3 regions of the Paracoccus alcaliphilus genome follow, and region 2 is predicted to be linked to each of the others. Evidence: riboswitches for the same ligand, from Rfam matches in the RefSeq annotation. Region 2 holds a riboswitch; each other region holds the start of a gene.
What was found. Region 2 has a riboswitch for thiamine pyrophosphate ahead of JHW40_RS05535 (thiamine ABC transporter substrate-binding protein). Riboswitches for the same ligand answer to the same signal wherever they lie in the genome.

Region 1 (10,346 bases), 1.2 Mb from region 2:
GCCACAAACCGGCACTTCTGGCCCGCGCCGTCTGGGGACAGCACGCCGCCTGGTACGATCAGCTCGAACCGATCACGACCTGACGATAACGCGCCACACGCATCTTTGGTGTCGAAATATCCTCGGGGGGTCCGGGGGGCGAAGCGCCCCCGGCGCTGGCGGGATGCAGCCTATTCGGCGGCCTGTTTCATCGCCGTTTCCGATCCCGGCTTCATCTGGAACCCACGCTCCAGCTGATCGAAGGGCGCGACCGGATAATCACCCGAGAAACAGGCATCGCAATAGCGCGGACATTTCGCATCGCGCCCTTTTGCCTCACCCACCGCGCGATACAGCCCGTCCAGTGACACGAAGGCCAGCGAATCGACGCCGATCCAGTCGCGCATCTGCTCTTCGGACATCTGCGCGGCCAGCAGCTTGTCGCGGTCCGGCGTGTCGACGCCATAGAAACACGGCCATGCGGTGGGGGGGCTGGCAATGCGGAAATGCACCTCGGCGGCGCCCGCATCAAGAATCATGTCCTTGATCTTGCGGCTGGTTGTGCCGCGCACCACGGAATCATCCACCAGCACGACCCGCTTGCCCGCGACCAGCGCCCGGTTCACGTTCAGCTTCAGCCGCACGCCCATATTGCGGATCTGCTCGGTCGGCTCGATGAAGGTGCGGCCCATATACTGGTTGCGGATGATGCCCATGCCATAGGGAATGCCGCTTTCATGCGCATAGCCGATGGCCGCCGGGGTGCCGCTGTCGGGCACCGGGCAGACCAGATCGGCCTCGACCGGGGCTTCGCGGGCCAGTTCCACGCCGATCTGGCGGCGGGTTTCATAGACCGAGCGCCCGCCGATGATCGAATCGGGGCGCGAGAAATAGACATGTTCGAAGATGCAGAACCGCCCCGTCGAAGGCCCGAACGGGCGCGAGCTTTCGATATGCCCCTTCGAGATCACCACCATCTCGCCCGGCTCGATCTCACGCACGAAGCGGGCGCCGATGATGTCCAGCGCGCAGGTTTCCGAGGACAGCACAAAGCCCTCTTCGCCCAGACTGCCCAGCACCAGCGGGCGCACGCCAAGCGGGTCGCGCACGCCGATCAGCTTGGTGCGGGTCATGGCGATGACGGAAAACGCCCCCTCGACCCGGCGCAGCGCGTCCTTCATCCGCTCGGGGATGTTGCGCTGGATCGAGCGCGCCATCAGGTGGATTATGCATTCGCTGTCCGACGAGGACTGGAAGATCGAGCCGCGCTCGATCAGTTCGCGCCGCAGGGCAGCCGCGTTGGTGATATTGCCGTTATGGGCGATGGCGCAGCCACCCATGGCGAATTCGCCGAAAAAGGGCTGCACGTCGCGGATGGCGGTATTGGCCTTGGTGCCCGCCGTCGAATAGCGCACATGCCCGATGGCCAGCGACCCCGGCAGCGTCGCCATCACATCGGCCTTGGTGAAATTGTCGCGCACATAGCCGAAACGGTGGGCGCTGTTGAATCCCTGTTCGGGATGATGGGTGACGATACCGCCAGCCTCTTGCCCGCGATGTTGCAATGCGTGCAGGCCAAGGGCGACGAAACTTGAAGCATCGGCGACTCCGATCGCTCCGAAAACTCCGCATTCTTCATGCAGACGATCCGAATCGAACGGATGGGCCAGGAAGGGTTGCATCTCAGCATCCTGAATGGCGTTAAGCTGTCGCCCGCTATGTAGTGGCTTGCGGCAGCAAAGTCACGCCCCGGCGGACCTGCCGGAGCGCTTTTTCGTCACGAAAGCGACATGAACCCCGCATCAGGGCAGGATCTGCCGGTTCCGGCCTCAGTTCGCGGCGGGTGCCGGGGCCGGATTCGCAGGCGCCTGACCCGCATCGACGGGGGTTCCGGCTTCGGTGCAGCTGCGCACCATCTGCTCGTAGCGGCTGACGATCCAGCCCGGCGCGTCGTCCGGGATCTGTTCGTCCATCTGGCCGCGCATCCGTTCGAAGATCTGGGCCGAGCGCGAATTTTCCACCATCGCCACCTGCTGGCTGGTCATCACCCGGTCATAGACGATGAAGGCGATGGCCACCAGCAGGATGCCGCGCGCCACGCCGAACAGGAAACCGATGCCCTGATCGATCCCGCCAAGCGCCGAACGCTGCACGACCGAGGAAAACAGCGGCGTGATGATCGAGAACACCACCAGCGCCAGCGCAAAGACCACTGCAAAGCCCGCGATCATGGCCAATTCGCAACTGTCGCCCAGAAAACGGTCCAGCACCGGGATCTGCGCAATCAGCGGCCGCATGGCGCCTGCGAAGATGAAGGCCAGGATGGCGGCCCCGATCCAGCCCAGAATCGCCAGCGATTCGCGGACAAAGCCCCGCGACCAGGCCAGAATCGCCGATAGGATGATGACCCCCGCCACCACCGCGTCGATAACCGTGAATCCGTCCATAATGCCCGTGCCCCTGCGCCGGTTAATGTTTCGTTTCAGGCGCTTCAGCCGGCGCCGAAGATATCGCCCACAAATGCCGTCAGGTCCGCGATGCGCGTTGGCATCATGCCGTCCAGCCCCTCGGCCTTCTGGGCCTCGGGTAAAATCGCCTGTGAAAAACCAAGTTTTCGGGCTTCTTTCAACCTGTTTTCCGCCTGAGCGACCGGACGCAGCGCGCCCGACAGGCTGATTTCGCCAAAGAGAACCGCCTCGGCGGGCAGCGCCGCGTCCTCTCGTGCCGACAAAAGCGCGCCCGCGATGGCCAGATCGGCGGCGGGTTCGCTGACCTTCATGCCGCCCGCCACGTTCAGGAACACGTCCAGCCCGGCGAACGGGATGCCGCAACGGGCCTCCAGCACTGCAAGGATGGTCGAGACGCGGCCCGAATCCAGCCCGACCACGGTGCGGCGCGGGCTGGCCAGCGTCGAGGGCGCGACCAGCGCCTGTACCTCGGTCAGCACCGGCCTTGTGCCTTCTATGCCTGCGAAAACCGCGCTGCCGGGGCTGGGCTGGCCGCGTTCGGACAGAAACAGCGCCGATGGGTTGGCGACTTCGGCCAGACCCGCGCCTGTCATCTCGAACACGCCGATTTCATCCGCGGGGCCAAAGCGGTTCTTGACGCTGCGCAGGATGCGGAACTGATGACCGCGTTCGCCTTCGAAATACAGAACCGTATCGACCATGTGTTCCACCACGCGCGGCCCGGCGATCTGGCCGTCCTTGGTGACATGGCCGACCAGGATGACGGCAACGCCGCGTCTTTTGGCGAAAGTCACAAGTTCGTGGGCCGAGGCCCGGACCTGCCCGACCGATCCCGGCGCGGCCTCGACCTGATCGGACCACAGCGTCTGCACGGAATCGATGATCGCCAGATCGGGTCGTTCGTTGTCCAGCGTGGTCAGGATGTCGCGCAGGTTGGTTTCCGACCCCAGCCGCACCGGCGCGTCGGTCAGATCCAGCCGCCCCGCACGCATGCGGACCTGCGCGCTGGCCTCTTCGCCGCTGATATAGATGGCGTTCAGCCCGGCCCGCGCGAAGGCTGCCGCCGCCTGCAACAGCAGCGTCGATTTGCCGATACCGGGATCGCCGCCGACCAGCACCGCGGAACCCGGCACCAGCCCGCCGCCCAGCACCCGGTCCAGTTCCGCCATGCCTGATTGCTGGCGGGGCGGGGGCGGCTCGTGGCTGGAAAGGCCCGACAGCGGCACCGCGCGACCCTTGGCGGCGCCAAGGCCGCGTCCCGGCCCCTGCGACAGCGGCGCCTCTTCGGCGATGGTGTTCCATTCGCCACAGGAATCGCAGCGCCCGGCCCATTTCTTGTGGGCGGCGCCGCAGGCGGTGCAGGTGAAGGCGGTGACGGATTTTGCCATGCCGCCCTTCTGGCAGAGCGCGGCGCCTATCGCAATCATGCGATTGCCGATACGACATCGCGACGCAGCGGCCGATCACACCACCGATCACACCATTGTCGTCTTGATCTTTCCGCGTCCCGCCGTCACTTTCTGCCCGTTTTTGTTCAGGGAATTTGAATGGCCAGCCCCAGACCGTTTTCGCGATACGAATTCATGATCGCATGGCGCTATCTGCGCGCCCGCCGCAGCGAGGGCGGGGTCAGCGTGATGACTTGGATCAGCCTGATCGGCATCGCCCTGGGCGTGATGGCGCTGATCGCGACGCTGGCGGTCAGGTCCGGCTTCCGGGCCGAGTTCATCGACACTATCCTTGGCGCGAATGCCCACAGCACCGTCTATATGGCGCCGCAGCGGATCGAGAACGAGCTGACCGGCGATGTCTATGTCGTGCCGGGCAAGATCCAGGATTACGACGCGATGGCCACGGTGCTGGCGCAGATCCCGGGCGTCACCCGCACCGCGCCGCTGGTCAAGGGGCAGGTGATGGCCACCGCCAACGACCGCTCGATCGGGGCCGAGGTCTTTGGCGTCACGCTGGATTCGCTGAAAGCCATGCCGCGCATCGTGGATCCCGAAACCTCGGCCGGCGACCTTGGCGAGTTCGACCGGGGCGTGGCCATCGGATCGGGGATCGCGCGGGAACTGAACCTTGGCCTTGGCGACATGGTGCGGCTGGTATCGCCCGACGGGCCGAATACGCCGGTGGGCAAGTCGCTGCGGATGAAGGCCTATGAGGTGACCTATATCTTCAGCGCCGGGCGTTACGAGGTCGATCGTTCCCGCATCTATATGCCGATGGCCGAGGCGCAAAGCTATTTCAACCGCGAAGGCGTCGCCGACGAGATCGAAGTGTTCGTGGACGACCCCGAGCGGGTCCATGACTGGACCGGGCCGCTGCTGTCAGCGGCGGGGCAGGGGGCGCAGGTCTGGAACTGGCGCGATGCCTCGGGCTCTTATCTGGCGGCGCTGGACATGGAGGATGACGTGATGTTCGTCATCCTGTCGGTGCTGGTGCTGATTGCATCGATGAACATCACCTCGGGGCTGATCATGCTGGTCAAGAACAAGGGCCGCGATATCGGCATCCTGCGCACGATGGGCCTGACCGAGGGCGCGATCCTGCGCGTCTTCTTTCTGTGCGGCGCATTCACCGGCGTCATCGGCACCATCGCCGGGGTGATCCTTGGCGTGGCACTGGCGCTGAACGTGGACAATATCATGGCGGGGCTGAATGCGCTGACCAATGGCGGGGCGTGGCAGCCCGAGGTGCGCGGCATCTATCGCCTGCCTGCCGATCTGCGGGCATGGGACATCTTCCGCGCGGTGGCGCTGTCGCTGTCGTTGTCCTTCATCGTGACCATTTTCCCCGCGCGCCGCGCCGCGCGCATGAACCCGGTGGAGGCGCTGCGCTATGAGTGAGGTTCTGCGGTTGGATGGCGTCGCCAAGACCTATGGTCTGGGCGGTCCCGCCCCGGTCGAGGTGCTGCGCGGTCTGGACCTGAGCGTCGCGCGCGGCGAAGTCGTGGCGCTGGTCGCGCCGTCGGGGGCGGGCAAATCGACGCTGCTGCATATCGCGGGGCTGCTGGATCAGCCGACCTCGGGCAGGGTGATCCTTGGCGGGCGCGACATGACCGGCCTGTCGGATCAGGCACGGACCGAGGCGCGGCGCTCGGATCTGGGCTTCGTCTATCAGTTCCACCATCTGCTGCCGGAGTTTTCGGCGCATGAGAATATCGTGCTGCCGCAACTGGCCAACGGGGTTCCGGCGCAGGCGGCGGCGGCGCGGGCCAGCGATCTGCTGGATCGCGTGGGCCTTGGCCATCGCGCGGCGCACCGGCCGGCCGAGCTGTCGGGCGGCGAACAGCAGCGGGTGGCCTTCTGCCGGGCGCTGGCCAATGAACCGGCGTTGCTGCTGGCGGACGAGCCGACCGGCAATCTGGACCCCGAGACCGCCGAGCGGGTGTTCGATCTGCTGATGTCATTGGTCCGGGAAACCGGGCTGGCCGCCCTGCTGGCGACCCATAACCACGATCTGGCCGCCCGCATGGACCGGGTGGTTCACCTGACGCAGATCGGCTGAGGGCTGTCGCGCAGCATCCAGAAATGGTCGGTCGGACCGTGGCCCTTGCCCGCATCCAGCGCGTCCCCGGCCTTCAGCGCCTGCAACACATAATGTTTGGCGGCCTTGCAGGCGCGCAGCGGATCATGCCCCAGCGCCAGTTGCGTGGCCAGCGCCGAGGACAGGCTGCATCCGGTCCCGTGGCTGTTCACGGTGGCATGACGCGGGGCGTCCAGCCAATGGCTGCCGCCTTGCCAGACCAGCAGATCAGGGCATTGATCGCCCGGCAGATGCCCGCCTTTCAGCAGTACCGCGCGCGGCCCCAGCGCCAGCAGATCATGGCCCTGCGCCTCCATCCGGTCGCGGTCGGTGGCCTCGTCGCAGCCCAGCAGATCGGCGGCTTCGGGCAGGTTCGGGGTGATGATCCGCGCCATCGGCAACAACTCGTCGCGCAGCGCATCGACGGCCTGCGCGCTCAGCAGCCGGTCGCCGCCCTTGGCGACCATCACCGGGTCAAGAACGATGGGGCAGTCCAGACCCGCCAGCGCCCCGGCCACGGCGGCGGTCACGGCGGCATCGCCCAGCATCCCGATCTTGACCGCATCGATGCGGATATCGTCGCGGATCGCGGCAATCTGGGCGGCGATGAAATCCGGCGCGACGATCTGCACCCCGCGGACACCTTGCGTATTCTGCACCGTCAGCGCCGTGATCGCCGCCATCGCATAACCGCCATTGGCTGAAATCGCCTTGATATCCGCTTGAATTCCGGCCCCGCCCGAGGGGTCAGACCCCGCGATGGACAGGATATTCGGCACGGTCTGCCGGGGCATGGTCTCTCCTTCCCGCAGGCGTGGGGAAGGGCGGACGACCCGTTGACGGGCTGAACGCGACTCCCTCCGCCAGCATGATCTGGTTCAGGTTCGAAGGGTGCTTCTCAGCCCGGTCGAACCCGGACGCCCCTGTCACGATCCGCAGGGAAGCCGATTGCGCGCGGTTATGCAAGCCTTCGTTCAGCCGACCGAGATCAGCCGGATCGATTCGTCCTGACTCATCAGCCACATCAGCAGCCGGATCGCGCGGCCGCGCGGCGATTCCAGCGCCGGGTCGCGATCCAGCAGGTTGCGCGCGTCCTGCCGGGCGACGGCCATCAGCCCGGGCTGATGTTCCAGATCGCCGATGCGGAAACGCGGCAGACCGGATTGCGCGGTGCCGATCACGTCACCCGCGCCGCGCATCTCCAGATCGACCTCGGCAATGCGGAAGCCGTCCTCGGTATCGCGCAGCGTGGTCAGCCGACGTGCCCCGGTTTCACCCAGCGGCGGGTGATAAAGCAGCAGGCAGGTCGAGGCGCCCTTGCCCCGTCCGACCCGGCCCCGCAGCTGATGCAGCTGCGCCAGCCCGAAGCTTTCGGCGCGCTCGATCACCATGATCGTGGCCTCGGGCACGTCCACGCCGACCTCGATCACCGTCGTCGCGACCAGCAACTGCGCCCGACCGCTGGCGAAATCGGCCATCGCCGCGTCGCGCTGATCGGCGGGCATCTGACCGTGGATCAGTCGCACGCCCTCGCCAAACTCGGCGCGCAGGGCCTGAAACCGCGCCTCGGCGGCGGTCAGGTCGGTGACTTCGCTCTCTTCGACCAGCGGGCAGACCCAATAGGCCCGCGCACCCTGATCCAGCACCCGGTGCAGCCGCGCCGTCACCTCGGCCAGTCGCTGATCGCTGATCATCACGGTGGTGATCGGCTGGCGTCCGGGCGGCTTTTCATCCAGCACCGACAGATCCAGATCGCCATATTGCGTCAGCGCCAGCGAGCGCGGAATCGGCGTCGCGGTCATGATCAGCATGTCGGGGGGCACATGGCCCTTGCCCGACAGTTCCAACCGCTGTGCCACGCCGAAACGATGCTGTTCGTCGATGATGGCAAGGCGAAGGTCATGGAAATGCACGTCTTTCTGGAAAACTGCATGTGTGCCGACCAGGATGTCGATGCGCCCTTCCGCCAGATCCTGCAACAGCTGCGCGCGCAGTTCGCCCTTGTCGCGCCCGGTCAGCGCGGCCAGCCGGATGCCCGCCGCCCGCGCCATCGCCTCCAGCCCGCGGGCATGCTGGCGGGCAAGGATCTCGGTCGGGGCCATCAGCACCGCCTGACCGCCGGATTCGACCGCAACCAGCGCCGCCAGCATCGCAACCAGCGTCTTGCCCGAGCCGACATCGCCCTGCAACAGCCGGTTCATGCGCCGGTCGCTGCCCATATCCGCGGCGATTTCCTGAACCGCGCGGGTCTGGGCAGCGGTCGGCGGCCAGGGCAGGGCATCCAGCACCGCCTGCCGCAGCCTGCCATCGCCCGTGCTGGGTCGCCCGCGCAGGTGACGTTTCTGGCGCCGGACCAGCGCCAATGTCATCTGATGGGCCAGAAACTCGTCATAGGCCAGCCGCTGCCGCGCCGGATCGTCGGGCGACAATTCGCCCGGCCCGGCAGGCGCATGCGCCGCCGTCAGCGCCGCCTGCCAGCCCGGCCAGCCGCGATCACTCAGCAGTTGCGGGTCGATCCATTCCCCGGCATCGGGCAGCCGGGTCATCGCCGCCGCCACCGCGCGGGCCATCGTCTTTTGCGTCAGCCCGGCGCTGAGCGGATAGACCGGCTCGAAATCCACCGGCAGGGGGTCGGTTTCGGTCAGGATATGATCGGGATGGACCATCTGCGCCATGCCATCGAACAGTTCGACCTTGCCCGAGACGATGCGCCGCGCGCCTTCGGGAAGCTGTTTCTCGATCCAGTCGCGCCGCGGGTGGAAAAACACCAGCGTCAGGTCCGAGGTGCCGTCGCTGCAATGAACCCGCCACGGCCTGCCGCGCGTGGTGGGCGGGTGATGGCGGATGACCTCGACGCCGATGGTGATGATTTCGGGCGGGCGGGCATCAGTAATTCGCGCGATCCGGCGGCGGGTGACGCCGCTGGAAGGCAGGGTCAGGATCAGGTCTCGGGGGCGCTCGATTCCCATCTGGGCCAGCGCGGCCACGCCCTTGGGGCCGATCCCCGGCAGGCTGTCGATCGCAGCGAACAGCGGGAACAGTTCTGGTGGCCGGCCCTTCGTCACACTCATCTGCCCGCGATCCGCATCCATTCGTCTTCGTCGATCACCCTGACGCCCAGATCGGCGGCCTTTTTCGCCTTCGATCCCGCGCCCGGCCCGGCAATGACCAGATCGGTTTTCGCACTGACCGAGCCCGCGACCTTCGCCCCCATCGATTCGGCCCGCGCCTTGGCCTCGGCCCGGGTCATCCGCTCCAACGTGCCGGTAAAGACCAGCGTCTGGCCGCTGATTTCGCTGTCGGCATGGGTCGGGGCCTTGGCGGGCAGGATCTCAAGCTGCCGGGTCAGGCGGTCGATGCCCGCGCGTTCCGAAGGCTGGCTGAAACTGGTGATCAACGATTGCACCAGCACCGCGCCGATACCGTCGATCCCGGCCAGTTCCGACCAATGCGGACTGTCGGCCAGCAGCGGACGGCGCGACTTGTCATCGGTGGCGGCAAAGGCCGGTTCCTGCGCGGCCCCGTCGATGGCGGCGATCAGCGCGTCCCATGTGCCGAAATGGCGCGCCAGTGTGGCCGCCGCGACCTCGCCCACATGGCGGATGCCGAGGGCAAAGATCAGGCGGCGCAACTCGATCCGGCGGCGATCCTCGATGGCGGCGAACAGCTTGGCGGCCGAGCGGTCGCCGAAACCCTCGCGATTCTTCAACTTGGGGAGGTTGGCGGTGTCACGGGTGGCCAGCGTGAAGATATCCGCCGGTTCGCGGATCGGCAGGTGATCGTCGGTGAAGAACATCTCGATCTGCTTTGCCCCGAGACCCTCGATGTCGAAGGCGGCGCGGCTGACGAAATGTTTCAACTTCTCAATGGCCTGCGCCGGGCATATCAGGCCGCCCGTGCAGCGGCGCACGGAATCGCCCACCTCGCGCACCGCGTCCGAGCCGCATTCGGGACAGGTTTCGGGAAAGCGATATGCATCGCTGTCCGCCGGGCGGCGCGACAGGTCCACATCGGCAATCTTGGGAATCACATCGCCCGCGCGATAGACCTTGACCCAGTCGCCTTCGCGAATGTCGCGCCCCTCACGGATCGGCGCGCCGGAATTGTCGCGGCCGGCGATGTAATCCTCGTTATGCAGGGTCGCGTTCGAGACGACGACGCCGCCGACCGTCACCGGCTCCAACCGCGCGACGGGGGACAGCGCGCCGGTGCGACCGACCTGGATCTCGATCCGCTGCAACCGGGTCCAGGCGGTCTCGGCCGGGAACTTGTGCGCCAGCGCCCAACGCGGCGTGGTCGAGCGGAAACCCAGCCGCGCCTGAAAGGACAGGTCGTCCACCTTGTACACCACGCCATCGATGTCATAGCCAA
Region 2 (10,346 bases):
AGCGCGACGCTGGCGCCGTGATAGATCGGACGGCTGTGCAGAGCGCGCACATCGCCCGCCGCGGCATAGGCGCGGCTGCGTCCGATGATATATCCGGCTATGGCCAGCGCGATACTGGCGAACAAGGCCCAGGACAGCGGCATAAGTGCCTTCCTTGCGTTGTGGCGACTGATGAAGAAACGCGGCGGGGCGGCCAGTATTCCTGCCGCCCCGCCTGATGTGGATTATTGCATGGTGGTTTCGCTGGCGACGGCTTCCTGAACCGAGGCCAGTTCGGGATCCGACACCAGACCGTATTGGGCCAGCGGGCCATCGGGGCCTGCCAGATCGTCCGACACGAAGAATTCGACGAATTCCTTCAGGCCCTCGATTTCAGCCAGATGGTCTTTCTTCACATAGAAGAACAGCGGGCGCGACACCGGATATTCGCCCGAGGCGATGCTCTCGGTCGAAGGCGTGACGCCCGAGATGGTGCCGACCTGCAACTTGTCGGTGTTGTTCTCATAGAAAGCCAGACCGAAGACGCCGATCCCGTTGGGAGAGCTGTCGATACGCGACAGGGTCTCGGTATAGTCGCCGTCGATATCGACCGAACGGCCATCGGTGCGCAGGTTCATGCAGGCGGCTTCGGCTTCGTCTTCACCCAGTTCGGCGGTGAACACTTCCAGCGCGCCCGATTCCTCGCAGCCCGCAAGGACGACCTTTTCCTCGAAGACTTCGCGGGTGCCGTGCTTGGTGCCGGGCACGAAGGCCAGGATTTCCTGATCCGGCAGATCGGCGTTCACTTCGCTCCAGTTCGCGGCGGTGTTGTCCACGATGGCACCGTCCACGACGACCTTGGCGGACAGGGCGTTGAACCAGTCGGCCGGGGTGAAGGCGAATTCCGGACCATTGCTGGAGCTGGCAAAGACGATCCCGTCATAGCCGATGCGGACTTCCATGACCTCTTCGACGCCATTGGCGCGGCAGGTCTCGAGTTCGCCTTCGCGGATCGGGCGGCTGGCATTGGCGATGTCGATGGTGTTTTCGCCGACACCTTCGCAGAATTTCTGCAGACCGGCACCCGTTCCGCCGGATTCGATGACCGGGGTCGGGAAGTCGGTGTTTTCGCCGAAGACTTCGGCGACGATGGTGGAATAGGGCAGCACGGTGGACGAACCGGCAACCTGAACCTGATCGCGGGCCTGAGCGGCAACAGCCGAGGCCGCCACGATGGCCAGCGCCGATACGGTGAATTTCGCGGTTTTCATGGATCACTCCTGAATCAACATGGCCCAAGCGGGCATGTCCGTGACCTAGTCACCACGCATGAAGCTTATGCAAAACTTATATGACGATTATGCGACAATGCAGCCGGTCGGCGGTGAATCCACCCAAAGCCTCAGGAATCCGGGCCGATCACGCCGCGCAATCCGCCGGTCTGGGCGCGGTCCATCAGCAGATGATCCAGAATCACGCAGGCCGCCATGGCCTCGGCCACAGGCACCGCGCGAATCCCCACGCAGGGGTCGTGGCGGCCCTTGGTGATCAGCTCGATCTCCTGCCCCTGCTGGTTGATCGTGCGGCGCGGCGTGGTGATCGAACTGGTCGGCTTGACTGAAAACCGCACTGCGATGTCCTGACCCGTGCTGATCCCGCCAAGGATGCCGCCGGCATGATTCGACAGGAATCGCGGCCCGTCATTACCCATGCGGATCTCATCGGCGTTGTCGGTGCCGGTCAGGGCGGCGGCCCCCATGCCCTCGCCGATCTCGACGCCTTTGACGGCGTTGATCGACATCATCGCGGCGGCCAGATCGGTGTCCAGCTTCGCATAGACCGGCGCGCCAAGACCGGGCGGGCAGCCCTGAATCAGCACCTCGATGGCCGCGCCGACGCTGTTCTGATCCTTGCGGATCGCGTCCAGATAATCGGACCATTCCTGCACCGCCGTCGCGTCGGGCAGAAAGAACGGGTTGTCGGGAATGGCGCTGGCGTCAAAGCGCGCGCGCTCCAGATGCAGCGCGCCCATCTGCACCATATATCCGGTTACCGCCAGATCGGGCAGCAGATGACGCAGCACGGCCTGCGCCACGCCCCCCGCCGCGACCCGCGCCGCCGTTTCCCGCGCGCTGGAGCGTCCGCCGCCGCGATAATCCCGGATCCCGTATTTCAGGTGATAGGCGATATCGGCATGGCCGGGGCGGAAACTGGTGGCGATATCGCCGTAATCCCTGGACCGCTGATCGGTGTTCTCGATCATCAGCTGGATCGGCGTGCCGGTGGTGCGGCCCTCGAAGATGCCCGACAGGATGCGCACCTGATCGGCTTCGCGCCTTTGCGTGGTGTGCTTGGAGGTGCCGGGGCGGCGCAGGTCGAGGAATTGCTGGATATAACCCTCGTCCAGCGCCACGCCCGGCGGGGTGCCATCGACAGTGACGCCAAGCGCGGGGCCATGGCTTTCGCCCCATGTGGTGAACCGGAATTCGCGGCCGAAAGTGTTATAGCTCATGCCTTCTCTCCGGTCAGGGCTTTCAATTCATAGATCAGATCCAGCGCCTCGCGCGGGGTCATGGCATCGGGATGCACATCTTTCATCCGCGCGTCCAGAGGGCTGTCCACGGCCCGGACCGGCGCCGGGGCCGGGGCGGCGGCGCGGAACAGCGGCAGATCGTCGATCAGCGCGGCGGGCCGGGCGGCACCCTCACGCTCGCCCGATTCCAGCGCGTCCAGCACCTCGCGCGCGCGGTCCACAACGCTGCCGGGCAACCCCGCCAGCCGCGCCACCTGCACGCCATAGGACCGATCCGCCGCGCCCTTGCGCACCTCGTGCAGAAAGATCACCTCGCCTTCCCATTCGCGCACGGTGACGGTGGCGTTTTCCACCCCATCCAGACGCGCGGTCAGGGCGGTCATTTCGTGGTAATGGGTGGCGAACAGGGCGCGGCAGCGGTTGATTTCGTGCAGATGCTCCATCACCGCCCAGGCGATGGACAGCCCGTCCCATGTCGCGGTGCCGCGCCCGATCTCGTCCAGAATCACCAGCGCGCGGTCGTCGGCCTGATTGAGGATCGCGGCGGTTTCCACCATCTCGACCATGAAGGTGGACCGGCCCCGCGCCAGATCATCGGCGGCGCCCACGCGGCTGAACAACTGGCTGACCATGCCGATATGGGCCGACCGCGCGGGCACGAAGGCCCCCGCCTGCGCCAGCACCGCGATCAGCGCGTTCTGGCGCAGAAAGGTCGATTTCCCGGCCATGTTCGGCCCGGTCAGCAGCCAGATCGCCGGAGTCTCGCCCGCCGTCAGATCGCAGTCATTGGCCACGAAGGCCTGCGCCTTGCGCCGCAGCGCGCGTTCCACAACCGGATGCCGCCCGCCTGTGATCGCAAAAGCGCGGCTGTCATCGACGCGGGGCCGGGTCCAGCCCTCGCCCGTGGCGATATCGGCAAAGGCACTGGCAAGGTCGATCTCGGCCAGCGCCCGCGCCGCCTGCCCGATCTGCGCGGACTGGTCCAGAATGGCCGCGCGGAGGCGGTCGAAAATGCCGCGCTCGATCTCCAGCGCGCGGTCGCGGGCGTTGAGGATGCGGGTTTCCAGCTCGGACAGTTCAACCGTTGTGAAACGGATCTGGTTGGCGGTGGTCTGGCGGTGAATGAAGGTCTCGGACAAGGGCGGGGCCATCATCCGCTCGGCATGGGTGGTGGTCGTTTCGATGAAATAGCCCAGCACGTTGTTATGCTTGATTTTCAGGCTTTGCACCCCGGCCAGCGCGGCATAATCGGCCTGCATCCCGGCAATGACGCCGCGCCCTTCGTCGCGCAGCCGCCGGGTCTGGTCCAGATCCGCATCGTAATCAGAGGCCACGAAACCGCCATCGCGGGCCAGCAGGGGCGGCTCGGCCACCAGCGCGTCGTCCAGCAGACGGGTCAGCGCGTCATGGCCGACAAGATCGCGCGCCGCGTCCCGCAGCACGGGGGCGGCGTCGTCAGGCAGCCGCGCAGCAATCGCCGCGCCTTGCGTCAGCCCGGCGCGGATTGCGGCCAGATCGCGCGGCCCGCCGCGTTCCAGCGCCAGCCGCGACAGCGCCCGGTCCATATCCGGCACGCGGGCCAACGCATCGCGCAGATCGGCCGACAGGCGCGGATCATCGACCAGCATCGCCACCGCATCGTGGCGCGCATGGATCAGCGCCAGATCGCGGCTTGGCGCGCTGATGCGACGCTCCAGCAGCCGCGCGCCCGGGGCCGTCACCGTCCGGTCGATGGCCGCCAACAGCGAGCCATCGCGCCCCCCCGACAGCGCCTGCGTCAGTTCCAGATTGCGCCGTGTGGCCGCGTCGATCTGCATCGCGCCGCCTGCGCGTTCGCGGCCGGGCGGACGCAGCAACGGCAATTTGCCCTTCTGCGTCATGTCCAGATAATCGACGATGGCCCCCATCGCCGACAGTTCCGCGCGGGTAAAGCTGCCGAAACCGTCCAGCGTTTCCACGCCATAAAGCGCACATAACCGCCGCGCCCCCGCCCCACTGTCAAAGGCACCGGCATGAAGATCGGTCAGCGCCGCGCCTGCATCCGCCGCCAGATCGTCCAGACCCGAGCCATCGACGGCCAGCAACTCGCGCGGCGCCAGGCGCGCCAGTTCCGGGGCCAGCCGCACCTGCGGGCAGTCCATCACCTGAAAGGCGCCGGTCGAGATATCCACCCATGCCAGCGCGCCCTCGTCGCGCACCTGCGAAAACGCCGCCAGATAATTGTGCCGCCGCGCCTCCAGCAGCGATTCCTCGGTCAGGGTGCCGGGCGTGACCAGCCGCACCACGTCGCGCGCCACGACCGATTTACTGCCGCGCTTCTTCGCCTCGGCCGGGTCTTCCATCTGCTCGGCGATGGCGACGCGGAAGCCCTTGCGGATCAGCGTCAGCAGATAGGATTCGGCGGCATGGACCGGCACCCCGCACATCGGGATCGGCTGGCCCTGATGGGTGCCGCGTTTCGTCAGCGCGATATCCAGCGCCGCCGCCGCCGCCACCGCGTCGTCAAAGAACATCTCGTAGAAATCGCCCATGCGATAGAACAGCAGCGCGCCGGGATTGGCATCCCGGATTGCCAGATACTGCGCCATCATCGGGGTGGGCTGATCGCTCATGTCGGTCCTTCGGCTGTGGTCTGGCGTGTTTCTAGCCGCTTGCACCGGACTGTGAAACCACTACATTCATTCCTGACCTCGGGGTGCCCTGTTTCGGGCTGAGACGCATGACGCGGACCCGTCGAACCTGATCCGGCTGACCCCGGCGGAGGGAAGGTGGCCTTGGTCCTTTCTTTCGAAAACCTGAATGAAAGTGAGGCCGCGATGAAGAAATACCTGTTACTGGCCCTTCTGGCCGCCACCCCCGCCGCCGCACAGGATCGTCCGGTGCTGACCGTCTATGCCGGTGATTACGTCGCCAGCGAATGGGGTCCCGGCCCGAAGATCAAGGAAGGGTTCGAGGCCTTCTGCGAATGCGAATTGCGCTTTGTGACCGGCGACATCCTGCCCCGCATCCTGATGGAGGGCGAGGGAACCAAGGCCGATATCGTCTTCGGCCTGACCCCCGACCTGACCGCCCGCGCCCGCGAATCCGGCCTGTTCGCGCCGCATGGGCAGGACACATCCGACATGTCGCTGCCCGTCGAATGGAGCGACGAGATCTTCCTGCCCTATAACTGGAGCGAGACCGCCTTCATCTATGACGAGACCCGGCTGGAAAACCCGCCCGCCAGCTTCGCCGAATTGCTGGACGCGCCCGACGACCTGAAGATCGTCATTCAGGACCCCCGCGCCTCGATTTCCGGGCTGGCGCTGCTGTTGTGGGTCAAGGGGGTTTACGGCGACGACACGCCCGACGCATGGGCAAAGCTGGCGCCGAAGATCCTGACGGTGACGCGCGGCTGGTCGGAATCCTATGGCATGTTCACGGAAGGAGAGGCGGATATGGTCCTGTCCTATACCACCTCGCCCGCCTATCACATCGCCGAAGAGGACGACCTGACCAAGAAGGCCGCCATTTTCCCCGAAGGTCATTACTTCCTGACCGAACTGGCCGCGCAGATCGCCACGACCGATCAGCCGGAACTGGCGCAGGCCTTCATGGACTGGGTGCTGACGCCGGATTTCCAGTCCACCGTCCCGCTGGCCAACTGGTCGCTGCCCGCGAGACTGCCCGAGGCTGACTGGCCGCAGGTGCTGCGCGATCTGCCGCGCGCCGAGACGACCCTGCTTTACACCGAGGACGAGGCCGAGGCGCTGCGTCAGCCGGCGCTGGACGAATGGCTGCGGGCGTTCTCGCGATAACGCGCCCGCAGCCGGGCGCATGGGTCGCGGCCGCGCTGGCGGCGCTGATCCTCGGCACGCTGGCGGCGGTGGCATGGCAGGCGCGCGGGCTGTCGGCGCTGGGGCCGTGGGACTGGCGGGCGGTCTGGTTCACCATCTGGCAGGCGACGGTATCCGCCAGCCTGTCGGCGGTGCTGGCGATCCCGGTGGCGCGGGCTTTGGCCCGGCGGCGCTTTCGCGGGCGGATGGCGCTGGTGACGCTGCTGGGCGCGCCATTCATCCTGCCGGTGATCGTGGCGGTGATGGGGCTGATCTCGGTCTTTGGCCGCAACGGCGTGCTGAACGAGGGGCTGCGCGGGTTCGGGCTGCCCGAGGTCAGCATCTATGGCTGGCAGGGGGTGATCCTTGCGCATGTGTTCTTCAACCTGCCGCTGTCGGTGCGGCTGATCCTGCAAGGCTGGCAGGCGATCCCGGCGGAACGGTTCCGGCTGGCCGAAAGCCTGGGCTTCGGCCCCCGCGACATTGCCCGGCATCTGGAACGCCCGATGCTGCGTTCGGTGCTGCCCGGTGTCTGGCTGGCGGTGTTTCTGGTCTGCCTGACCAGTTTCGCCGTCGCGCTGGCTTTGGGAGGCGGGCCGCGCGCCACCACGGTCGAGCTGGCGATCTATCAGGCGTTCCGCTTTGACTTCGATCTGGGCCGGGCGGCGATGCTGGGGCTGGTGCAGATCGCGCTTTGCGTGGCGGCGATGGTGCTGGCGCGACGGATCGCGATCCCGGCGGCCTTCGGCGCGGGGCTGGACGCCCCCCACCGGCTGCGCGGGCCGGGCGGCTGGCGGAGGGGGGCCGATACGCTGGCCATCGCGCTGGCCACCGGGTTCCTGCTGTGGCCGATCCTTGCCGTCACCCTGCGCGGCCTGCCCCGCATCCCCGCCCTGCCGCCCGAGGTCTGGGACGCCGCCGCGCGGTCGGTGGTGATGGCGCTGATCTCGGCCCTGCTGGCGGTGGTGCTGTCGCTGGCTCTGGCGCTGACGCTGGCGCGCCATCCCGCCCGCTGGATCGAGGCGGCGGGGATGTTGCCGCTGGTCGCCTCGCCGCTGGTGCTGGGAACGGGGCTGTTCATCCTGCTGCGCGGCACGATATCGCCACAGGCGCTGGCCCTGCCGCTGACGGTGGCGATCAATGCGATCATGGCGCTGCCCTTCGGGTTGCGCGCGCTGATCCCGGCGGCCCGGGAACTGCATAGCGATTACGGCAGGCTGGCCGATTCTCTGGACCTGCGCGGGCTGGGGCGGCTGCGGCTGCTGGTGCTGCCCCGGCTGGCGCGTCCGCTTGGCTTTGCCGCCGGGCTGGCAGCGGCGCTGGCGATGGGCGATCTGGGCGTAATCACGCTGTTCGCCACCGATCAGCCGACCCTGCCGCTGAAGATGTATCAGTTGATGAACTCCTATCGCATGGCCGATGCCTCGGCCTGCGCGGTGCTGCTGATGGCGATCAGTTTCGCGCTGTTCTGGCTGTTCGACCGCGGAGGCCGCCTTGCTTGAGCTGAAAAACCTGTCCGTCACCCTGGGCAATTTCCACCTGCACGCCGATCTGTCGATAGATGCGGGCAGCCGGGTGGCCATCATCGGGGCCTCGGGCTCGGGCAAATCGACGCTGCTGTCGCTGATCGCGGGCTTTCTGGCGCCCGACCGGGGGCAGGTGCGGTGGCAGGGGCAGGACATCACCGCCGCCCTGCCGGGTCAGCGCCCGGTCTCGGTGCTGTTTCAGGACCAGAACCTGTTTCCGCATCTGACGGCGGCGCAGAATGTCGGGCTGGGACTGCGCCCCGATCTGCGCCTGAATCACGGGCAACGGACGCGCGTGTCGCAGGTTCTGGCCGAGGTCGGGCTGGAGGGGATGGAGGATCGCAAGCCCGCCAGCCTGTCGGGCGGTCAGCAAAGCCGAGTCGCGCTGGCGCGGGTGCTGCTGCGGGCGCGGCCGATCCTGCTGCTGGACGAACCCTTCGCCGCGCTGGGTCCGGCGCTGAAATCCGAGATGCTGGACCTGCTGGCCCGGATCGCGGGCGAAACCGATGCCACCGTGCTGATGGTCAGCCACGATCCCGCCGATGCGCGCCGCTTTGCGCCCCTGACCATCGTGATCGAGGATGGCCGCGCCCATCCGCCGCAGCCGACCGGCCCGCTGCTGGACAATCCGCCGCCCGGTCTGCGCGCCTATCTGGGCTGAGCGCAAGAAACACGGCCAAAAGACCCCCGTGCCACCTTGCGCGCCAGCCGCGCATGGCTATAACCCCGGACGATTTACCTGCCGCCAGCCCCCAAGGACCGTATCATGCCCAAAAGAACCGATATCAAATCGATCCTGATCATCGGCGCGGGGCCCATCGTCATCGGGCAGGCGTGCGAATTCGACTATTCCGGCGCTCAGGCCTGCAAGGCGCTGCGCGAAGAGGGGTATCGGGTCATCCTCGTGAACTCGAACCCGGCGACGATCATGACCGACCCGGAAATGGCCGACGCCACCTATATCGAGCCGATCACCCCCGAAATCGTCGAAAAGATCATCGCCAAGGAACGTCCCGACGCGCTGCTGCCGACGATGGGCGGGCAGACCGGGCTGAACACCGCGCTGGCGCTGGCCGACAATGGCGCGCTGGCCCGTTACGGGGTCGAGCTGATCGGCGCGCAACGCGCCGCCATCGAGATGGCCGAGGACCGCAAGCTGTTCCGCGAGGCGATGGACAGGATCGGGCTGGAAAACCCCAAGGCCACGATCATCGCCGCGCCCAAGGCCGCAAGCGGCAAATACGACATTTCCGCAGGCGTCGCGCAGGCGATGGAGGCACTGGAAGAGATCGGCCTGCCCGCCATCATCCGCCCCGCCTTCACCCTTGGCGGCACCGGCGGCGGCGTCGCCTATAACCGCGACGATTACGAACGTATCGTGCGCTCGGGCCTCGATGCCTCGCCCATGGCGCAGGTGCTGATCGACGAATCGCTGCTGGGCTGGAAAGAGTTCGAGATGGAGGTCGTGCGGGATCGCAACGACAATGCCATCATCGTCTGCGCCATCGAGAATATCGACCCGATGGGCGTCCATACCGGCGATTCGATCACCGTCGCCCCGGCGTTGACCCTGACCGACCGCGAATATCAGATGATGCGCAACGGCTCTATCGCCGTGCTGCGCGAAATCGGCGTGGAAACCGGCGGCTCGAACGTGCAATGGGCGGTGAACCCTGCCGATGGCCGCATGGTCGTGATCGAGATGAACCCGCGCGTCAGCCGCTCTTCCGCGCTGGCCTCGAAGGCGACCGGCTTCCCGATTGCCAAGATCGCCGCGAAACTGGCCGTCGGCTATACGCTGGACGAGCTGGACAACGACATCACCCGCGTGACACCCGCCAGTTTCGAGCCGTCCATCGACTATGTCGTCACCAAGATCCCGCGCTTTGCCTTCGAGAAATTCCCCGGATCGAAGCCCGAACTGACCACCGCGATGAAATCGGTGGGCGAAGTGATGGCAATCGGCCGCAGCTTCCACGAATCGCTGCAAAAGGCGCTGACTTCGATGGAAAACGGCCTGACCGGGCTGGATGAGATAGCCATCGAGGGCGCCGCCGAACAGGGCAGGCCCGCCATCGTCGCGGCACTGTCGCGCGCCACGCCCGACCGGCTGCGCGTGATCGCGCAGGCCATGCGCCTTGGGCTGAGCGACGACGAAATCCAGCGCATCACCCATTTCGACCCGTGGTTCCTTGCCCGCCTGCGCGAGATCGTCGAGGTCGAGGCCCGCATCCGCGATCAGGGCCTGCCGAGTGACCCCGAAGGGCTGCGCGCGCTGAAGATGATGGGCTTTACCGATGCCCGCCTTGCGATCCTGACCAATGGCAGTGAATCCGATATCCGCCGCGCGCGCCGCGCGCTGGACATCAAGCCCGTCTTCAAGCGCATCGACACCTGTGCCGCCGAATTCGAGGCCCAGACCCCCTATATGTATTCCACCTATGAGGCCCCGGCGATGGGCGATGTGGAATGCGAATCACGCCCCACGGATGC
Region 3 (10,346 bases), 1.4 Mb from region 2:
CCGCGCGGACCGCAGGCATCCGACAGCATATAGCTGACGGCGAAACTGTCGGCGGCGTCGATAACCAGATCCACGCCCGCCAGCAGCGGTGGCAGATTGTCGGGGTCCAGATGCAGCGCCAGGGCGTCAACGCGAATTTCGGGGTTCAGCCCCCGCGCCGCCTCTGCCGCGCATCCGGCCTTGGGGCGACCCAGATCGCCCATACGGAACAGGGTCTGGCGGTGCAGGTTGCTTTCCTCGACCAGATCGTCATCGACAATGGCGATCCGGCCCACCCCGGCCCCGGCCAGCGCCGGGATCAGGCTTGCGCCCAGACCGCCCGCGCCGACGATCAGCACATGCGCGGCCCCCAGCCTTGCCTGACCCGCGCTGCCGATCTGCGGCAGGATCATCTGGCGGTCATAGCGTGACATGACGTATCCCCTTGCGCTGGCCTTCGGTGGCGGCGATCCATTCGCGGGTGCGGGCCTCGGGGTCGGGCGCCATCTGGATATCGGTCACCACGGCGGCGCTGTCGGCGCCTGCGGTAAAGACGCCGGGCAGCCGCGCGGGCGTCAGCCCGCCGATGGCGACCAGCGGCACATCGCCCACCCTGCGCCGCCATTCCGTAACGCGATCAAGACCTTGCGGCCCCCATTTCATCTTTTTCAGCAAGGTCGGCCAGACCGGCCCCAGCGCGACATATTCCGGGTCAAGCGACAGGGCGCGGTCAAGTTCGGCCCCGTCATGGGTGGACAGGCCAAAGCGGATACCCGCCCGGCGCAGGGCGTCGAAATCGGCGCTGTCCATGTCCTCTTGCCCCAGATGGACGAAATCGACGCCCATATCCAGCGCCAGTTGCCAGTAATCGTTCAGCACCAGCGTCGTGCCATGCGCCCGGCAGACGGCCTGCGACCGGGCGATCTGGTCGCGCAGCACGTCCTGCGGCTGATCCTTCACCCGCAGTTGCACCAGCCGCACACCCAGCGGCACCAGACGCTCCAGCAGCCCGGCATCGCCGCAGATCAGATAGAAGGGATCCAGCCTCATGCCAGCACCGCCATGCCGAAGATCGGGGTCGAGGCCACCGCCATGTCGCGGCGCGGCATCAGCCCGGCCTCATGCGCCATGCGACCGGCCCCGACCGCCTGCCCGAAGGCGCGGGCCATCGCAACCGGATCGGCCGCCTGCGCCACCGCCGTATTCAGCAGCACCGCGTCAAAGCCCATCTCCATCGCCCGCGCGGCCTGCGACGGCGCGCCGATACCCGCGTCGATCACCAGCGGGATATCCGGGAAATGCGCCCGCATCGAGCGCAGCGCATCATGGTGGCGCAGCCCCTGCCCCGAACCGATAGGCGCGCCCCAGGGCATCAGGACGCGGCAACCGGCCTCGACCAGTTTTTCGCCAAGGATCAGATCCTCGGTCGTATAGGGAAAGACCTCGAAGCCGTCGGCGCACAGCACGCGGGCGGCCTCGACCAGCGCGAAGGGGTCGGGTTGCAGCGTGTCGGCATGGCCGATCACCTCCAGCTTGATCCAATCCGTCCCAAAGACCTCGCGCGCCATGCGGGCGGTGGTGATCGCCTCGGACGCGGAATGACACCCCGCCGTATTGGGCAGCACGCGACAGCCGGATGCGGCGATCAGGTCGCGAAAGCCCGCGCCGCCCACCCCTTCGCGGCGCAGCGAGACGGTGACGATCTGCGCGCCCGACGCCGCGATAGCATCGGCCAGCACCGCGGGCGAGGGATATTGCGCCGTCCCCAGCATCAACCGCGATTCCGGCTGGAAACCGTAAAACATCGCTCAGCCCCCCTGCATCGGTGACAGCACCTCGATCCGCGCGCCGTCGCGCAGGGACGTATCGCCCCGCCGGTCGCGCGGCACGAAATCGCCGTCCAGCGCGGTGGCGACAGTGGCGGCGGGCAGCCCGCGTTCCTCGATCAGCGCGGCCAGCGTTTCGGCGCGGGTCGTGATGACTTCGCCATTCAGTTCAACCTGCATCTTTCACCTCTTGCGGCAAACGCCCGGCCAGCGTTTCGGCCAGCGCGGGCGCCATCAGAAAACCATGCCTATACATGCCGTTGACATGTATTCTTCCAGCAATTTCGCGGATCACGGGGATATTGTCGGGGAATGCCGGGCGCAGGCCCGCGCCGGTCTGCACCAGGCGCGCCTCGGCAAAGCCGGGATGCAGCGCATAGGCCGCCGACAGCAGTTCCATCACCGCCCGCGCGGTGATCGGGCCGGGATCGTCGCTTTCGATCTGCGTCGCCCCCACCATATAGCGCCCATCCCCGCGCGGCACGACATAGCAGGGAAAGCGCGGATGCAGCAGCCGCACGGTGCGGGTCAGCATCACGTCGGGCGCGTCCAGCATCAACATCTCGCCCCGCACACCACGCAGGTCGGGCAGATGGTCGCGCGCGGCCAGCCCCCGGCAGTCAATCACCTGCCCGCGCGGATCGCCCTGCCGGATCGCCACGCCCCGCGCCGCCAGAGCGTCGCGCAAACCCGCCATCGCGGCGCGGGGGTCCAGATGCGCCTCGGCCTCGAAGAACAGCCCACGCGCGAAACGACCCGCCAGATCGGGCTCCAACGCGCCGGGATCGGCCGGGCGGTGGCCCGAGGTGCGGGCGGCGAAACGGTCCAGTTCCGCCGCGTCGCGGGCCGGGGCCACGACCAATGTGCCGCGCCTTGTGACCGGCACCCGCGCCGCCCACCAATCGACCGCGCCCTGCCCGGCAAGGACCACATCGGGCGGGGCGGTCTCGCCCTCGCAGCCCGGCGCCAGCATCCCCCCGGCCCAATATGAGGCCGGGACGCCATCATCCGCGATCAGCTCCACAGGCAGGCCGCGCTCGGCCAGAGCGGTGGCCACGCAAAGCCCGGCCACCCCCCCGCCCAGAACCGAAAACATCAGTCCTGCCCTGCCGCATCGGCGGGCATGTAGAGGTCACCGCCTTCGCGATATTTCTGCGCCATGTCCTCCATGCCCTGCTGCGCGCGCGCTTCGGCCCGGATGTCGTGGCTGATCTTCATCGAGCAGAATTTCGGCCCGCACATCGAACAGAAATGCGCCAGCTTATGCGCCTCCTTGGGCAGGGTCTGGTCGTGGAAGCTGCGCGCGGTGTCGGGATCCAGCGAGATGTTGAACTGATCCTCCCACCGGAACTCGAACCGGGCGCGCGACAGGGCGTCGTCGCGCAGCTTGGCCGCCGGGTGGCCCTTGGCGAGATCGGCGGCATGGGCGGCGATCTTGTAGGTGATGACGCCCACCTTCACATCATCGCGGTCGGGCAGGCCAAGATGTTCCTTGGGCGTGACATAGCACAGCATCGCCGTGCCGAACCAACCGATCATGGCGGCCCCGATGGCGCTGGTGATATGGTCATAGCCCGGCGCGATATCGGTGGTCAGGGGCCCCAGAGTATAGAAGGGCGCCTCGCCGCAAGTCTCTAGCTGCTTGTCCATGTTCTCCTTGATCTTGTGCATCGGCACATGGCCGGGGCCTTCGATCATCACCTGACAATCCTTTTCCCACGCGATCTGGGTCAGCTCTCCCAGCGTCTCAAGCTCGGCGAATTGCGCGGCGTCATTGGCGTCAGCGATGGATCCCGGGCGCAAGCCGTCGCCAAGACTGAAGCTGACATCATAGGCGCGCATGATGTCGCAGATCTCGTCGAAATGCTCATAGAGGAAGCTTTCGCGGTGGTGATGCAGGCACCATTTCGCCATGATCGAGCCGCCACGGCTGACGATCCCCGTTACCCTTTCGGCGGTCAGCGGGATGAAGGGCAGCCGCACACCGGCATGGATGGTAAAGTAATCGACGCCCTGTTCGGCCTGTTCGATCAGCGTGTCGCGGAAGATTTCCCAGGTCAGATCCTCGGCAATGCCTCCGACCTTTTCCAGCGCCTGATAGATCGGCACGGTACCGATGGGCACGGGGCTGTTGCGGATGATCCAGTCGCGGATATTGTGGATATTGCGCCCGGTGGACAGGTCCATGACCGTATCGGCGCCCCAGCGGATGGCCCAAACCAGCTTTTCGACTTCCTCCTCCATGCTGGAGGTGACGGCCGAGTTGCCGATATTGGCGTTGATCTTCACAAGGAAGTTGCGGCCGATGATCATCGGCTCGACCTCGGGGTGGTTGATATTGGCGGGGATGATTGCGCGGCCCGAGGCAATTTCCTGACGCACGAATTCGGGCGTGACATGATCGGGGATCGCGGCGCCCCAGTCATTGCCGTCGCGGATCAGCTGTTCCCTGGCCGCGCGCCTGCCCAGATTTTCGCGGATGGCGACGAATTCCATTTCCGGCGTGATGATCCCGGCGCGGGCATAGGCCATCTGCGTCACCGCCTTGCCCTCCGTCGCGCGCAGCGGCTGATACTGGCGCGGAAAGGCCGGGGTCAGCCGTTCGCCGGTGACAAAGCCGTTATCCTCGGGCTGGACCTGTCGCCCGTCATAGCGTTCGACATCCCCCGCCACCGTCCAGCCTTCGCGCGGACGCGGCAGGCCCCGGGCAATGTCGATCACCGCCTCGGGATCGGTATAGGGGCCAGAGGCGTCATAAACCGTGACCGGCGGCTCCATCGCGCTGGGATGCAGCTCGATCTCGCGCATCGGCACGCGCAGGCCGGGATGGATCTGGCCGGGGTGCCACACCTTGCGCGAGGCCGGCAGCGGGCCGGTGGTGATCGTCGGGATCGGGTTGTGCTTGTTCATGGCGTCCTCTCAAGCGTTTACTCGAAAAGACCCAAGTGATGGTTCGGGCAAGAAGGGACCGACTGCGACCCCGATGCGGCCGCCACGGCCCAAAGAACGACGCTGCGCCCTTCGGTCTTCCTACGCCAGTATCAACTGGGTCAGGTTCAAAGGGTCGCCTCACCGTGACGCGCGAACGCCACCAATCAGCCTCTCAGTCCCTTGGGCGGGACTCCCCTGACGGCCATCAGGGGACCAGAGCGCGGCTGCGTTGTCAATCCGGCAGTTGCGCCATCTGTGCGCCGGGTGCCTCGCCCGTTGGCAGATCGGGCGGGGCGGACAGGGTTTCCCGCATGATTTCCGCGACATGGCGCAGTTGCGATCCCAGCGGGTTGGTCTTGCGCCAGACCATGCCGATGCGGCGCGAGGGGCGCGGCTGGCGCAGGCGCGCGACCGATACGGCGGCGGATCGCGTCTCGATCGGGATCGCCATCTGCGGAATCAGTGTGACGCCGATTCCCGCCCCCACCATCTGCACCAGCGTGGAAAGCGAGCTGCCCTCCATCAGATCGCGCGGCGCGGCGTTCGAGATATTGCAGAAGGACAGCGCCTGATCGCGGAAGCAATGCCCCTCTTCCAGCAGCAGCAGCCGCATTTCCCGCAGCATGTCGGCGCAGGGGACGGGCTTGGCGGCATCCGCCAGCGGGCGCACCAGCACGAATTCCTCGTCGAACAGCGCAAATTCGGTCAGCGTGGATTCCGAGACCGGCAGCGCCACGATGGCGGTGTCCAGATGCCCGTCGATCAGATCGGCGATCAGCCGCTGGGTCACGGCCTCTCTCGGGCGCAGGTCCAGCCCCGGATATTGCCCGCCCAGACCCTTGATGATGCGCGGCAGCAGATAGGGAGCCACCGTCGGGATCACCCCGATTCGCAGCCGCCCGATCAGCGGGCTGTTCGAGGCCCGCGCCAGATCGCCCAGTTCATCGACCGAGCGCAGGATATCGCGGGCCCGGTCGGCGAAAGCCTCGCCCAGACTGGTCAGCCGGATCTGCCTTGTGCCGCGTTCGATCAGCGGCACACCCAGAATATCCTCTAGCTCTTTCATTTGCAGCGACAGCGCGGGCTGAGAGATGGAGCAATCCTCGGCCGCGCGACCGAAATGCAGGTTCCGTGCCAGCGCACCGAAATAACGGAGGTGTTTCAAGGACAGTCTCTTCATTAATCCTACATATCGCACAGATCAGAAAATGCAAATTTATCTTATGATATTTACCTGCTATCACTATCGCCAAGGAGGAAGGCCAGCGCGGCAAATCATGCTCGGACGGCCTTTCCCGTTCCTGACACGCAGCCAAGAAGGAGAGCGACATGGATGGAAACGATACCCCCACCGGCAAGTGCCCGGTGATGCATGGCGGCATGACCGCCATGGACAAATCGGTCATGGACTGGTGGCCGAACGCGCTGAATCTGGACATCCTGCATCAGCATGACAGCAAGACGAACCCGCTTGGCCCCGATTTCGATTACCATGAAGAGCTGAAAAAGCTGGACGTCGAGGCGCTGAAGGCCGATCTGCGCGCGCTGATGACCGAAAGCCAGGACTGGTGGCCTGCGGATTACGGCAGCTATGTCGGCATGTTCGCGCGCGTGGCGTGGCACAATGCCGGGACCTATCGCACCAGCGACGGACGCGGCGGCGGCAATTCCGGCAACCAGCGTTTCGCGCCGCTGAACAGCTGGCCCGACAACGTCAACACCGACAAGGGCCGTCGCCTGCTGTGGCCGATCAAGAAGAAATACGGCAACAGGATTTCCTGGGCCGACCTGATCGCGCTGTCGGGCAATATCGCCTATGAGGTCGCAGGGCTGAAAACCTTCGGCTTTGCCTTCGGGCGCGAGGATATCTGGCACCCCGAGAAAGACACCTATTGGGGTGACGAAAAGGAATGGCTTGCCCCCAGCGACGAGCGTTATGACAATGTCGGCGATGCCTCGACGCTGTCGAACCCGCTGGCCGCCGTGCAGATGGGGCTGATCTATGTCAACCCCGAGGGCGTGAACGGGCGCTCCGATCCGCAGGCCACCGCCAACCAGATGCGCGAGACCTTCGCGCGCATGGGCATGAACGACGAGGAAACCGTCGCGCTGACCGCTGGCGGCCATACCATCGGCAAGACCCACGGCAACGGCAATGCCGGCGATCTCAGCGCCGATCCCGAATCGGCGGGGCCGGAATTCCAGGGCCTTGGCTGGCTGAACACCAAGGGTCGCGGCGTCGGCCGCAATACCGTGGTGTCGGGTCTGGAAGGCGCATGGACGACCAATCCGACGGTCTGGGATGACGGTTTCTTCAAGATGCTGTTCGACCATGAATGGACCCTGACGCGCAGCCCGGCGGGCGCCTCGCAATGGGAACCCATCACCATCGCCGAGACGGACAAGCCGGTCGATGTCGAGGACCCCTCGATCCGGGTCATGCCGATGATGACCGATGCCGACATGGCGCTGAAGGTCGATCCGGTCTATCGCGAGATCTCGCTGCGCTTCAAGGACGATTTCGCGGCGTTCAGCGATGCCTTCGCCCGCGGCTGGTTCAAGCTGATCCACCGCGACATGGGGCCGAAGGCACGCTATCTGGGTCCGGACGTTCCGGCCGAGGACCTGATCTGGCAGGACCCGATCCCCGCGGGCCGCAGTGACTATGATGTCGAGGCGGTCAAGGCCAGAATTGCCGCCAGCGGGCTGTCGAGCAGCGACATGATCGCGACCGCATGGGACAGCGCGCGGACCTTCCGCGGCTCGGACTATCGCGGTGGCGCGAATGGCGCGCGCATCCGGCTGGCCCCGCAGAAGGACTGGCTGGGCAACGAGCCCGAGCGTCTGGCCCGCGTGCTGTCGGTGCTGGAGCCCATCGCGGCGGAAACCGGGGTTTCGGTTGCCGATGTGATCGTGCTGGCCGGCAATCTGGGTGTCGAGCAGGCCGCGAAGGCCGCGGGTTTCGACATCAGCGTGCCTTTTGCGCCGGGCCGTGGCGATGCGACGCCCGAACAGACCGATGCCGAAAGCTTCGATGTGCTGGAGCCGCTGGCCGATGGTTTCCGCAACTGGCTGAAGCAGGACTATGTCGTCAGCCCCGAGGAACTGCTGCTGGACCGCGCCCAACTGATGCGGCTGACCGCGCCGGAAATGGTCACGCTGATCGGCGGTTTGCGGGTTCTGGGCACCAATCACGGCGGCACGGCGCATGGCGTCTTTACCGACCGGGCGGGCGCGCTGACGACCGATTTCTTCGTCAACCTGACCGATATGTCCAACAGCTGGAAACCGGTGGACGGCAATCTCTATGAGATCCGCGACCGCAAGACCGATACGGTGAAATGGACCGCGACGCGGGTGGATCTGGTGATCGGGTCGAACTCGATCCTGCGCTCCTATGCCGAGGTCTATGCGCAGGACGACAATCACGAGAAATTCGTGAGGGATTTCGTTGCCGCATGGGTCAAGGTGATGAACGCCGACCGTTTCGACCTGCGCTGATAACGGACCACCACAGACATGAAACGGCCCGCCCGCAAATCCTGCGGGCGGGCCGTTTCACTTACTTGCCGTCCTGCGGCTTGTCGCCATCGGGCTTTTCCAGCGCGTGATCGCGGTAAAGCCCGGCATTCGCCATCAGGAACAGAAACAGCAGCACCGGCAGGCCGAAGGTCTTGAACCAGACCCAGCTGGTTTCCGACATCAGCCGCCAGATCAGTTCATTGGCCACGGCCAGCGCCAGAAACATCGCCGCCATGCGCCGGGTCAGCTTGAGCCAGCCGGTCTCGGTCAGGGGCAGCGCCTCGCCCAGCACCGCGCCCAGCCAGTTGCGCCCCGCGATCAGGCTATAGCCCAGCAGCCCCGCGAACAGCAGATAGATCATCGTCGGTTTCATCTTGAAAAAGCGCGGATCGTCAAGCCAGACCGACAGCCCGCCAAAGACCAGCACCAGCACCAGCGTCGCGATCTGCATCGGTGCCAGCTTGCCCGTCAGCCGCCACATGATCAGCGTCGAGATCACCAGAACCGGGATGAAAACCAGCGTGGCAAAGACGAAACCGCTGTAGTCGCGGCCCAGCACATGCACCGAATCCTCGCGGAACAGCATGAAGATGACGAAGAACAGGACCACCGGCCCCAGTTCCAGAACCGGCTTCACCCAGGGCTTCGGTTGCTTCATGCGGGCGTTCCTTGTCTTGCCATTGCGTTTGGCCGCTTGTCGCCCATCGCGGCGCGGCGGGCAAGCGCGCCGGACGTCTCAGTCCAGTTCGATGGCGGCCAGGATCGCGCCGGGCAGTTCGGACCCGGCCAGCCCGATCTGCACCAGAATCACATGCCGCGTATCGTCGGGAAAGCTGCCCTCGCCCGCCTGCCCCGCGCGCACGTTCAGGCGCAAGGGCGCGCTGCCATCCCATTTCGCCAATGTCTCCATCCCCAGAACGATATTGGTATAGGTGATGAAGCGGCCGTCATTTTCGCCGCCCCGGACCTCGACCCGGCGTTCGGGCAGAAAACGGATCAGCGACACATCAACCTGACCTTCCAGATCGGACAGAGGCATCAGTTCGATCAGGTCGGAACCGTCCTGTTTGCGGCGCTGCACGTTCAGCAGCGCGGGCGACATCTGATGCGCCTCGATCAGCCCCATCAGCTGCGCCGGACCCGGCGAGACGGCGGTATCGACGCCCTCGACGATCAGTTGCGGCGTATAGACCGAGCGTTCACCGGCAGCACGGGCATAGGCCTCTTGCCGGGCGCTGAATTCCGGGCGGGCGAAGCTGTCGGCCCAGCCCAGATAGTCCCAGTAATCCACATGGAAGGACAGCGGCAGCACCCCATCCTGATCGGCCAGCTTGGCCATCATCGCATCGGCGGGCGGGCAGGACGAACACCCCTGCGAGGTGAACAGCTCGACCACCACCGGGGTCACGGGGGGCAGCGCATCCAGCGCGGGCGGGGGCAGATCGGTCGCGGCGAAATTGTTGACGCCGACAAAGCCGTCATCTGGCATCGGCGCATCTACGGACGGAATCAAGCGCATCGGGGCCGAGGGGGCAGAGATGACCGGTGCATTCACATCACCCGCGTTCAGGTCAGCGGGGGCCTGCTGCGCGATGCCCATGGCGGGCACGGCCAGAAGCAGCGCAACCGCCAGCGCCTGAGTCGGGAATCGTCTTTGCATCGGGATAAAACCAATCATGTTGACCTTTTCCATAGCCAATCCAGACGGGCAAGAACAAATCAAGGCTTCGTTAAGCTGGCGCGAGCGTGACAAGCGTGCCTCTTGAGCAACGCTGCCAGTTATGGTATGCGATGGCATACAATTTCGATGCAAGCCCTCTTGCGCCCCCTGACCGCATCAGGCAAAGCAAGAACCACGCATGCCCGACCCATCCATTTCGCAGACAGGGAGGCCCTGATGCCCATCCAGACCGGAACCGATACCGCCAAGACCCGTCGCACGCTGACGGCGGCTGGCCGTGAATATGCCTATTACTCGATCGCCGCCGCCACCGAGGCCGGGCTGGGCGATTTCTCGAAACTGCCTGCCGCGCTGAAGGTCGTGCTGGAAAACCTGCTGCGCTTCGAAGATGACGGATTCTCGGTTTC

Region 1: another riboswitch for thiamine pyrophosphate. It lies ahead of thiD (bifunctional hydroxymethylpyrimidine kinase/phosphomethylpyrimidine kinase); the one in region 2 lies ahead of JHW40_RS05535 (thiamine ABC transporter substrate-binding protein).
Region 3: another riboswitch for thiamine pyrophosphate. It lies ahead of thiC (phosphomethylpyrimidine synthase ThiC); the one in region 2 lies ahead of JHW40_RS05535 (thiamine ABC transporter substrate-binding protein).

What each region holds. Positions count from the first base shown of each region.
Region 1 covers NZ_CP067124.1:2,283,876-2,294,221, forward strand. Annotated here, with positions in the region: gene JHW40_RS11725 (NUDIX domain-containing protein) at 1-83, shown strand, start outside; gene purF (amidophosphoribosyltransferase) at 171-1,661, opposite strand; gene JHW40_RS11735 (CvpA family protein) at 1,809-2,426, opposite strand; gene radA (DNA repair protein RadA) at 2,471-3,835, opposite strand; gene JHW40_RS11745 (lipoprotein-releasing ABC transporter permease subunit) at 3,995-5,296, shown strand; gene JHW40_RS11750 (ABC transporter ATP-binding protein) at 5,289-5,957, shown strand; gene thiD (bifunctional hydroxymethylpyrimidine kinase/phosphomethylpyrimidine kinase) at 5,936-6,769, opposite strand; TPP riboswitch at 6,814-6,910, opposite strand; gene recG (ATP-dependent DNA helicase RecG) at 6,950-9,046, opposite strand; gene ligA (NAD-dependent DNA ligase LigA) at 9,043-10,346, opposite strand, start outside.
Region 2 covers NZ_CP067124.1:1,073,182-1,083,527, reverse strand. Annotated here, with positions in the region: gene pstC (phosphate ABC transporter permease subunit PstC) at 1-143, opposite strand, end outside; gene JHW40_RS05550 (substrate-binding domain-containing protein) at 225-1,250, opposite strand; gene aroC (chorismate synthase) at 1,382-2,491, opposite strand; gene mutS (DNA mismatch repair protein MutS) at 2,488-5,124, opposite strand; TPP riboswitch at 5,194-5,295, shown strand; gene JHW40_RS05535 (thiamine ABC transporter substrate-binding protein) at 5,329-6,309, shown strand; gene JHW40_RS05530 (ABC transporter permease subunit) at 6,285-7,829, shown strand; gene thiQ (thiamine ABC transporter ATP-binding protein) at 7,822-8,514, shown strand; gene carB (carbamoyl-phosphate synthase large subunit) at 8,620-10,346, shown strand, end outside.
Region 3 covers NZ_CP067124.1:3,234,590-3,244,935, forward strand. Annotated here, with positions in the region: gene JHW40_RS16750 (HesA/MoeB/ThiF family protein) at 1-413, opposite strand, end outside; gene JHW40_RS16755 (thiamine phosphate synthase) at 400-1,023, opposite strand; gene JHW40_RS16760 (thiazole synthase) at 1,026-1,784, opposite strand; gene thiS (sulfur carrier protein ThiS) at 1,788-1,985, opposite strand; gene JHW40_RS16770 (FAD-dependent oxidoreductase) at 1,975-2,901, opposite strand; gene thiC (phosphomethylpyrimidine synthase ThiC) at 2,901-4,715, opposite strand; TPP riboswitch at 4,816-4,943, opposite strand; gene JHW40_RS16780 (hydrogen peroxide-inducible genes activator) at 4,969-5,916, opposite strand; gene katG (catalase/peroxidase HPI) at 6,066-8,237, shown strand; gene JHW40_RS16790 (inner membrane-spanning protein YciB) at 8,299-8,916, opposite strand; gene JHW40_RS16795 (DUF1223 domain-containing protein) at 8,995-9,936, opposite strand; gene acnA (aconitate hydratase AcnA) at 10,156-10,346, shown strand, end outside.